Regions from separate parts of the Georgenia sp. G2120 genome, predicted to be linked through region 1. Evidence: riboswitches for the same ligand, from Rfam matches in the RefSeq annotation. Region 1 holds a riboswitch; the other holds the start of a gene.
The links. A riboswitch is a leader RNA that binds a small molecule or an ion and turns the genes downstream of it on or off. The one in region 1 is predicted to bind thiamine pyrophosphate.
Positions count from the first base shown of each region.

Region 2: another riboswitch for thiamine pyrophosphate. It lies ahead of ACZLMO_RS06985 (thiamine ABC transporter substrate-binding protein); the one in region 1 lies ahead of thiM (hydroxyethylthiazole kinase).

Region 1 covers NZ_JBUZNL010000005.1:232,570-236,045, forward strand. Annotated here, with positions in the region: one part of gene ACZLMO_RS08205 (IS3 family transposase) at 1-219, opposite strand, end outside; gene ACZLMO_RS08210 (AAA family ATPase) at 346-1,164, opposite strand; TPP riboswitch at 1,422-1,518, shown strand; gene thiM (hydroxyethylthiazole kinase) at 1,510-2,337, shown strand; gene thiE (thiamine phosphate synthase) at 2,334-2,981, shown strand; gene thiD (bifunctional hydroxymethylpyrimidine kinase/phosphomethylpyrimidine kinase) at 2,978-3,476, shown strand, end outside.
Region 2 covers NZ_JBUZNL010000004.1:292,462-295,937, reverse strand. Annotated here, with positions in the region: gene ACZLMO_RS06990 (ABC transporter permease) at 1-295, opposite strand, end outside; gene ACZLMO_RS06985 (thiamine ABC transporter substrate-binding protein) at 292-1,440, opposite strand; TPP riboswitch at 1,497-1,602, opposite strand; gene ACZLMO_RS06980 (DUF4235 domain-containing protein) at 1,653-1,931, opposite strand; gene mnhG (monovalent cation/H(+) antiporter subunit G) at 2,015-2,395, opposite strand; gene ACZLMO_RS06970 (monovalent cation/H+ antiporter complex subunit F) at 2,392-2,919, opposite strand; gene ACZLMO_RS06965 (Na+/H+ antiporter subunit E) at 2,916-3,476, opposite strand, start outside.

The sequences.
Region 1 (3,476 bases):
CCGGATCCGCTTCTTGGCCTCTCGCAGTTCGGCGGTGTCTGCCGCGGTCGCACCGGGCTTGACACCGTCCTCGACGTCCGCGGTCTTCAACCAGTTCGTCAGGCACGACTCGCTGATCCCGAAGTCGGCCGCGATCTGCTTCAGATGCTGACCTGGCTCACGGTTCCTCGCGACGCGCACGACGTCGTCGCGGAACTCCTTGGGGTAGGGCTTGGGCACAGTGCACATCCTTCCAGCGGTGCCCCTCGGCACCACAGATCAGATGTCACCTGTCCGTGCAGCAGTCCCTCCCTGTGGCTTGCGCCGTTCGATGGCGGGGTTCTGTGGGCGATATCTGGCGGCCAGTCAGCTGACACCGATGACGAGCGTGCTGGCGGCGGCTTCGATGACGTCGTTGGTGATGGTGTCGAGCTCGTTGATCTTCAGGACGCGCTCGATCTGGGGGAAGAGTCGTTCCAGGAGTCGGAAGTTCCCGCGGGTGATGCGGGCGATGGCGGCGATGGCTTGGGCGTCGGTGAAGTCCTCTGGGTCGAGGGTCTTACCGAGGGCGCGCCAGTGTCGCTGCAGGACGAAGAGCAGTTCGTCCTTGCCCAGGGGCCGGTACTGGTGGGCGAAGCCGACGCGGCTGTAGAACTGGGGGTAGTGGCTGAACTGCTTCTCCAGGCCGGGCATGCCGATCAGGATGAGGGCGATGTTGTCGCGATCGTAGCGATCGCGCAGCAGTTCCAGTGCGGTGGGGCGTAGGCGTTCGGACTCATCGACGATGATCAGCTCCACGTAGTTCCTGCCGTGGCGCCACCCCCGCGTCTCTGGCGTGACCTGCCCGGCCGGCGCGAGGTGCTGCTCGATGCAGATGTTGGTGCGGGCGATGGCCTGGTCGAGCTCGTCCTTCAAAGCCCGTGGCGTGGTCAGCACGCTGGGTGTGTAGAGCACGGTGCGGTTCTTGGCCAGCGCGGCGTAGATCTTCGCGTCGCTGTCGGAGCGCGGCCCCCAGTAGGTCAGTAGGTCGTGGGCCTTGTCCCAGCGGGCGTAGCGGCGCGCGGAGAGCGTCTTTCCCACGCCGGCTGGCCCGAAGCACAGGCCGATGGTGTGCCCGCGGCGCACGGCGTCGGCGAACTCGGTGAAGCGGCGGTGCTCTTTGGTCACGATGAAGCGCTGGCTCACCTCAGGTCCTCTCGGTAGACCTTCAACTTCCGACGCGGCTGTCAGGTTCCGAAGTCCACTGCACGATCGTCCGAAGTCGACTGCACATTCAAAGGTTGCGCAGCCGTTGTCTGGTGAGGCGCCATGGTGAGGGCTGCGGCGGCCAAGGAACGCGCGTCGGGCACTGGTGACAGCACGCCCGGACGGTCCGAGGCGCGACCCTTTTGCGGTCGCTGAAGCGAGGGCACGGTGCGGGGAACGGTGCGGATGTTAGGCTGGTGAATGACGCGGGGTGCCGTGCTGGTACGGCTGAGATCACACCCGTTGAACCTGATCTAGTTCGTACTAGCGAAGGGAACGTCGCCGATGTCGGCACCTTCTTCCGTCCCTACTGTCCCACTCGATGCTGCCGCTGTGGGCGAGGCCTTGGCCGCGATGCGCGGGCATGCCCCGCTGGTGCAGTGCCTGACCAACGTCGTCGTCGCTCAGTGGACAGCGAACGTCCTGCTCGCGGTCGGCGCCAGTCCGTCGATGGTGGACAACCCGGAGGAAGCCGGGCCGTTCGCCGCCGTCGCCGACGGGGTCCTGGTCAACCTCGGCACGCCCCAAGAGGCGACGGTGGCTGCGATGCACGGCGCGGTCAGTGCCGCCGCGGCGGCCGGCACCCCGTGGGTGCTCGACCCGGTCGGGGTGGGTGGGCTCGCCTGGCGCACCCGGGTTGCCGTCGACCTGCTCGCCCACGCCTCCCCGGCACTCGTCCGTGGCAACCCCTCAGAGATTCTCGCTTTGGCCGGTGGGGGCAGCGGTGGGCGGGGCCCGGAGAGCGTCGACGCCGCCGAGGACGCCCTCGACGCCGGCCGGGCGCTGGCCCGGGAGCACGGCACCATCGTCGCGGTCTCCGGGGAGGTCGACCACCTCACCGACGGCACCCTGCTGGTGCGGGTGGACAACGGCCATCGATGGTTGACCCAGGTCACTGGCGGTGGGTGCGCGCTGGGCGCGCTCATGGCTGCCTTCGCCGCCACCACCGACGACCCGCTCCTGGCCGCCACGGCCGCGACCGCGACATACACCGTGGCCGCCGAGGTCGCGGCCGAGCGTGCCGCCGGGCCGGGGAGCTTCGCCGTCGCGCTGCTGGACTCTCTCGCCACCCTCAACCCGCAGAAGTTGACCGAGAAGGTGGTGCTCCGGTGACCCGCCGACCGGTGAACCTCAGCCTCTACCTGGTCACCGACACCGGTTTGTGCGGCCCACGGGGCGTGCCCGCGACCGTGCAGGCTGCGGTCGCGGGCGGGGTCAGCGTGGTGCAGTTGCGTGACCCGGGCGCCACCGACGCCGACTTCGTCGCCCTCGGCGTGGCGGTCCGCGAGGTGCTGGCGGGGACCGGGGTGCCGCTGATTGTCGATGACCGGGTCCACCTCGTTCAGGACATCGGCGCCGACGGCGTCCACGTCGGTCAGCGCGACATGCCGCCTGCTCAGGCCCGGCAGTTGCTCGGGCCGGACGCCATGGTCGGGCTGTCGGTCAGCACGATCGAGCAGGTTGGCACAACACGCGGGCTCGGTGACGGCGTCTTGGACTACCTCGGCGTTGGACCGGTGTGGCCGACGGCGACCAAGCCTGACCACGGCACTCCGATCGGCCCGGACGGGGTGGCTGCGGTGGCCGCCGCGAGCCCGTGGCCGGTCGTCGCCATCGGCGGCATCACCACGAAACGCGCCGGCATGCTGCGCCACAGCGGCGCCGCCGGCGTGGCGGTCGTCTCGACGGTGTGCGCCGCGGAGGAACCAGCCGCGGCGGCCGCGCGCCTGCGGGCCGCGTGGGACGGGCAACCGTGAACCCCCGCCCACCGATCGCGCTGACGATCGCCGGCTCCGATCCCTCCGGCGGGGCCGGTATCCAAGGCGACCTCAAGACCTTCTCCGCACTGGGTGCCTACGGCACCGCGGTGCTCACCTCACTGACCGCCCAGTCCACCCAGGGAGTCACCGGTGTCCACGTCGTCCCCGCGGACTTCGTCCGCGCCCAACTGGACACCCTCGTAGACGATATGACGGTCGACGCCGCCAAGATCGGGATGCTCGCCTCCTCGGCCACCATCGAGACCGTCCTCGCCTTCCTCGACAAGCGCCCCGACGCGGTGCCGGTTGTGGTCCTCGACCCCGTCATGGTGTCCACCGCCGGTTCCCGGCTGCTGGCCGAGGACGCCGTCGAGCCGATGCGCCAACTCCTGCCGTACGTCTCCCTCATCACGCCGAACGTCCCCGAGGCCGCCGTGCTGCTCGACGCCGATCCCGCCGAAGACCTCGACACCATGCGCGCCCAGGCCATCG
Region 2 (3,476 bases), on a different contig from region 1:
GCAGCCTCCGGCCGGGGAAGCTCGTCCGGTAGAGGACGTAGGCGCCGGGCACCCCGAGCAGCACGGCGCACGCCGTGGCCGCGAGGGCCTGCGCGAGGGTGCGCACGAGCGCCCGCCCGGTGCCGGGCCGCGCGAGGATCTCCAGGACCGGGTCGCCCGCGGGGATCCCCGGGATCCGCTCGCCGGGCAGCAGACCGTGGACGACGAGGGCCACGACCGGGGCCACGAAGAACGCCGCGAGGAAGGCGATCGGGACCCCGGCCGCGACCACTCGCGCGGCGCGGCGGGCGGTCAACCGCCGACCACCTCGTCCCACGTGGCGAGCCAGTCCTCGCGGTGCTCGTCGACCTCGGCCGCCGGCATCTCGATCGGGTCCTCCGCGGGCGGGGCGAACTCGGCCCACGCCTCGGGCAGCGCCACGGAGTCGTCGACCGGGTACATGTACATCGCGTCCGGCAGTGCCGACTGGACGTCGTCCGACAGCAGCCAGTCGATGACCGCGCGCGCCCCCTCGGGGTTGTCCGCCCCCTCGACGACGCCCGCGTACTCGACCTGCCGGACGCAGGTCTCGGGCAGCGCCGCCGTCGTCGAGGCCGAGCCGTCCTCGGTGAGCGTCGCCGCCGGCGAGGAGGAGTAGGACAGGACGACCGGTCGGTCCCCGCCCGAGAACGTGAAGTCGACGTAGTAGGCGTCGGACCAGGAGTCGACGACGCGGACCCCGTTGTCGAGGAGCCGCTGCCAGTAGTCGGCGAACCCGTCCTCGCCGCTCTCGGCGACCGTCCCGACGAGCATCGCGAGGCCGGGCGAGGAGACGTTGGGGTCGGTGACGACCGCGAGGTCGGCGAACTCCGGGTCGGCGAGGTCCTCGAAGGTCACGGGCGGGGTGCGGCCCTCGGCCTCGAACCAGGCGGTGTCGACGTTGAGGCAGACATCGCCGAAGTCGATCGGGGTGAGCTCGTCCCCGCCGTCGACGAGGAGCTCCTCGGCGGAGGCGGGCAGCTCGGGGGACGTGTACGGCTCGAGCACGCCGCCGGTGATCGCGCGGCCCGCGTAGGCGTTGTCGATGCCGTACACGACGTCGGCCGACGGGCTGCCCGCGGAGAGCAGCAGGTCGTTGACGACGCTGCCGGCGTCGCCCGGCGAGGTGACGACGAGGGTGTAGCCGGTCTCGGCCTCGAACGCCTCGATCAGCTCGTCCGGGAGCGTGAACGAGTCGTGCGCGACGAGCGCGACCTCACCGCCCGCGCCGGGCCCGGACCCGCCCGACGACGGGCCCTCGGACGCCGAGCCCTCCGTCGTCGTCCCGTCCGACCCGGCCGGCGCGCCGTCGTCGGGCCTCTCGTCGTCCCCGCCGCCGAGCGAGCAGCCGGCGAGGGTGAGGGTGATCGCCGAGGCGAGGCCGAGGACGGCCCCGCCGCGACGGGTGGTCGTGCTGTGCATGTCGAACCTCCTGCGTGGGTGCGCAGGGTTCGTCGCCGCGGCGGGTGCCGCGACGACGGAGAGATGTCCCGACTACCTCCGCCGGTGCTAACCGGATCAGGTTCGAGGGTCTGCGGCTTCCCGCACTCTCAGCGCCGGCTCGGCGCTCCCCTGTCGTTCACCGGCATGCTACCCCGGCGCTCAGGGGTCCGACGTTCGTGTCCCGGCGCGGGTCAGTCGTCGAAGACGTCGTCCGCGACCTTCTGGAGCTCGGCCGGCTTGTACCACTTCGCCGCCTGACGCATGGCGAGCTGGCGCACGAGGCCGACGACGGCGCCCGAGACGGCCGTGAAGATGACGATCTCGACGAGCGAGACCGAGTCGTCGCCGTCGACGACCTCCGGCGGCTCGTGCCCGGTGGCGGCGACCCACCCCTTGGCGAGGATCTTGTTCGCCGCGATGCCGGCGACCACGCCGGCGCCCGTGCTGACGATCTTCCAACCGATGTCCATCTGTGCCCTCCGTGGTCAGGGCCTCTCGCCCTGGTCGTCGTGTGGTGGTCCGCCCGGTCGTCCCGCGCGTCCCCCGGGGACGATCATGCCCCAGTGTGCTGGTGGTTCGTGTCGCCGCCCGCGGCCTCGATGTCCTCGGCCAGCTCGTCGACGACGAGCCGGGACCGGTCCACCCGCCCCGTGCGGTAGCCGGCGCGCCCGGCCATGTGGGCGCTGACGGGCGCCGTGAGGAGCTGGAACGCGACGACGAGGACCAGGGTCCACCCGATCCGCGGGTCGCGCACCTCGAGGGCCACGCCGGCCATGAGGAGCGCGAGGCCGAGGACCTGCGGCTTGGCCGCCGCGTGCATGCGGCTGAACAGGTCGGGGAAGCGGACGAGCGCGAGCGCCGCGACGAGGACGAGCAGCGACCCGGCCACCAGGAGGATCGCCGCGAGCACGGAGACGACGTCGGACCAGCTCATGAGCGCGCCTCCCCCTGCTCGGTGCCCGTCGCCGCGCCGTGGGGCGCACCGTCGGCACGGCCGTCGGCCGCACTCCCGGCCGAACTCCCGGCGGGGGCGTCGGTGCCGGCCGGGACCTCGCCGGCCGGTCCCTCCTCGCCGGCGCCCGCGCCGGTGACGCGCGGGGAGTCGGGGCCGTGCACGGGGGCGTCGTCGTCGTCGAGCTCGCGCTCCCGGGCGATGACCTGCGCGAGCTCCTCCTTGGTGAGGATCCGCGCCTCGTCGGACTTCTCGACGGCGGTGAACCGCGCGACGGTGACCGTCGTGAGGAAGCCGACGAGCGTGAGGACGACGAGCATCGGCAGGTACGCCGCGTCCCCGGTCCAGGCGATGAGCAGGGCGACCAGCGCGACGACGGAGGCGGTGACGACGTCCGTCGAGACCGCGCGGTCGAGCGTCGACGGCCCGCGCTCCATGCGCACGAGCGCGACGAAGACGGCGAGCACGACGATGCCGAGGCAGCCGTAGACCACGACCTCCATCATGAGGCGCCCCCGTCCGTCGTCCGGTCCTCGCTACGGACCCCGTCGGCGGGCCCCTCCTCCGACGGCGCGTCGGCGGCGGCACCCTCGACCGACGGCGCCGGCAGCCGGCCGGCGCGCCGCGACCACCCGGGTCGGAAGCCGGCGTCGACGAGCTGGTCGTCGGTGGCGAAGGCCCGAAGGAGCCGTTCCTCCTGGGCGAGGACGTCGATGTGCGCCTGCTCGAGCCCGCCCGAGATGTCGACGTCGAGGATGTGCATGTAGAGCATGCCGGACAGGCGCATCGCCTCGACGACGAGCGAGCCGGGCACGAGGGAGCACATCCCGCCGGTCGCGGTGAGGATGAGGTCCGAGTGGGAGCGGAGCTGCACGCGGATGACCGCACCGCGCGGGGCGCGACCGCGGACGGTGAGGACGACGATCTGCCAGGAGGCACGCAGTACCTCCTTGACGAAGACGGCGACGAGCACCACCACCGCGAGCGGTCGCACGGTGGTCCGACCCGTGGCGCGCGGCATGGGCATGAGGATCGTGACGAACATGCCCAGGGCGAAGCCGGC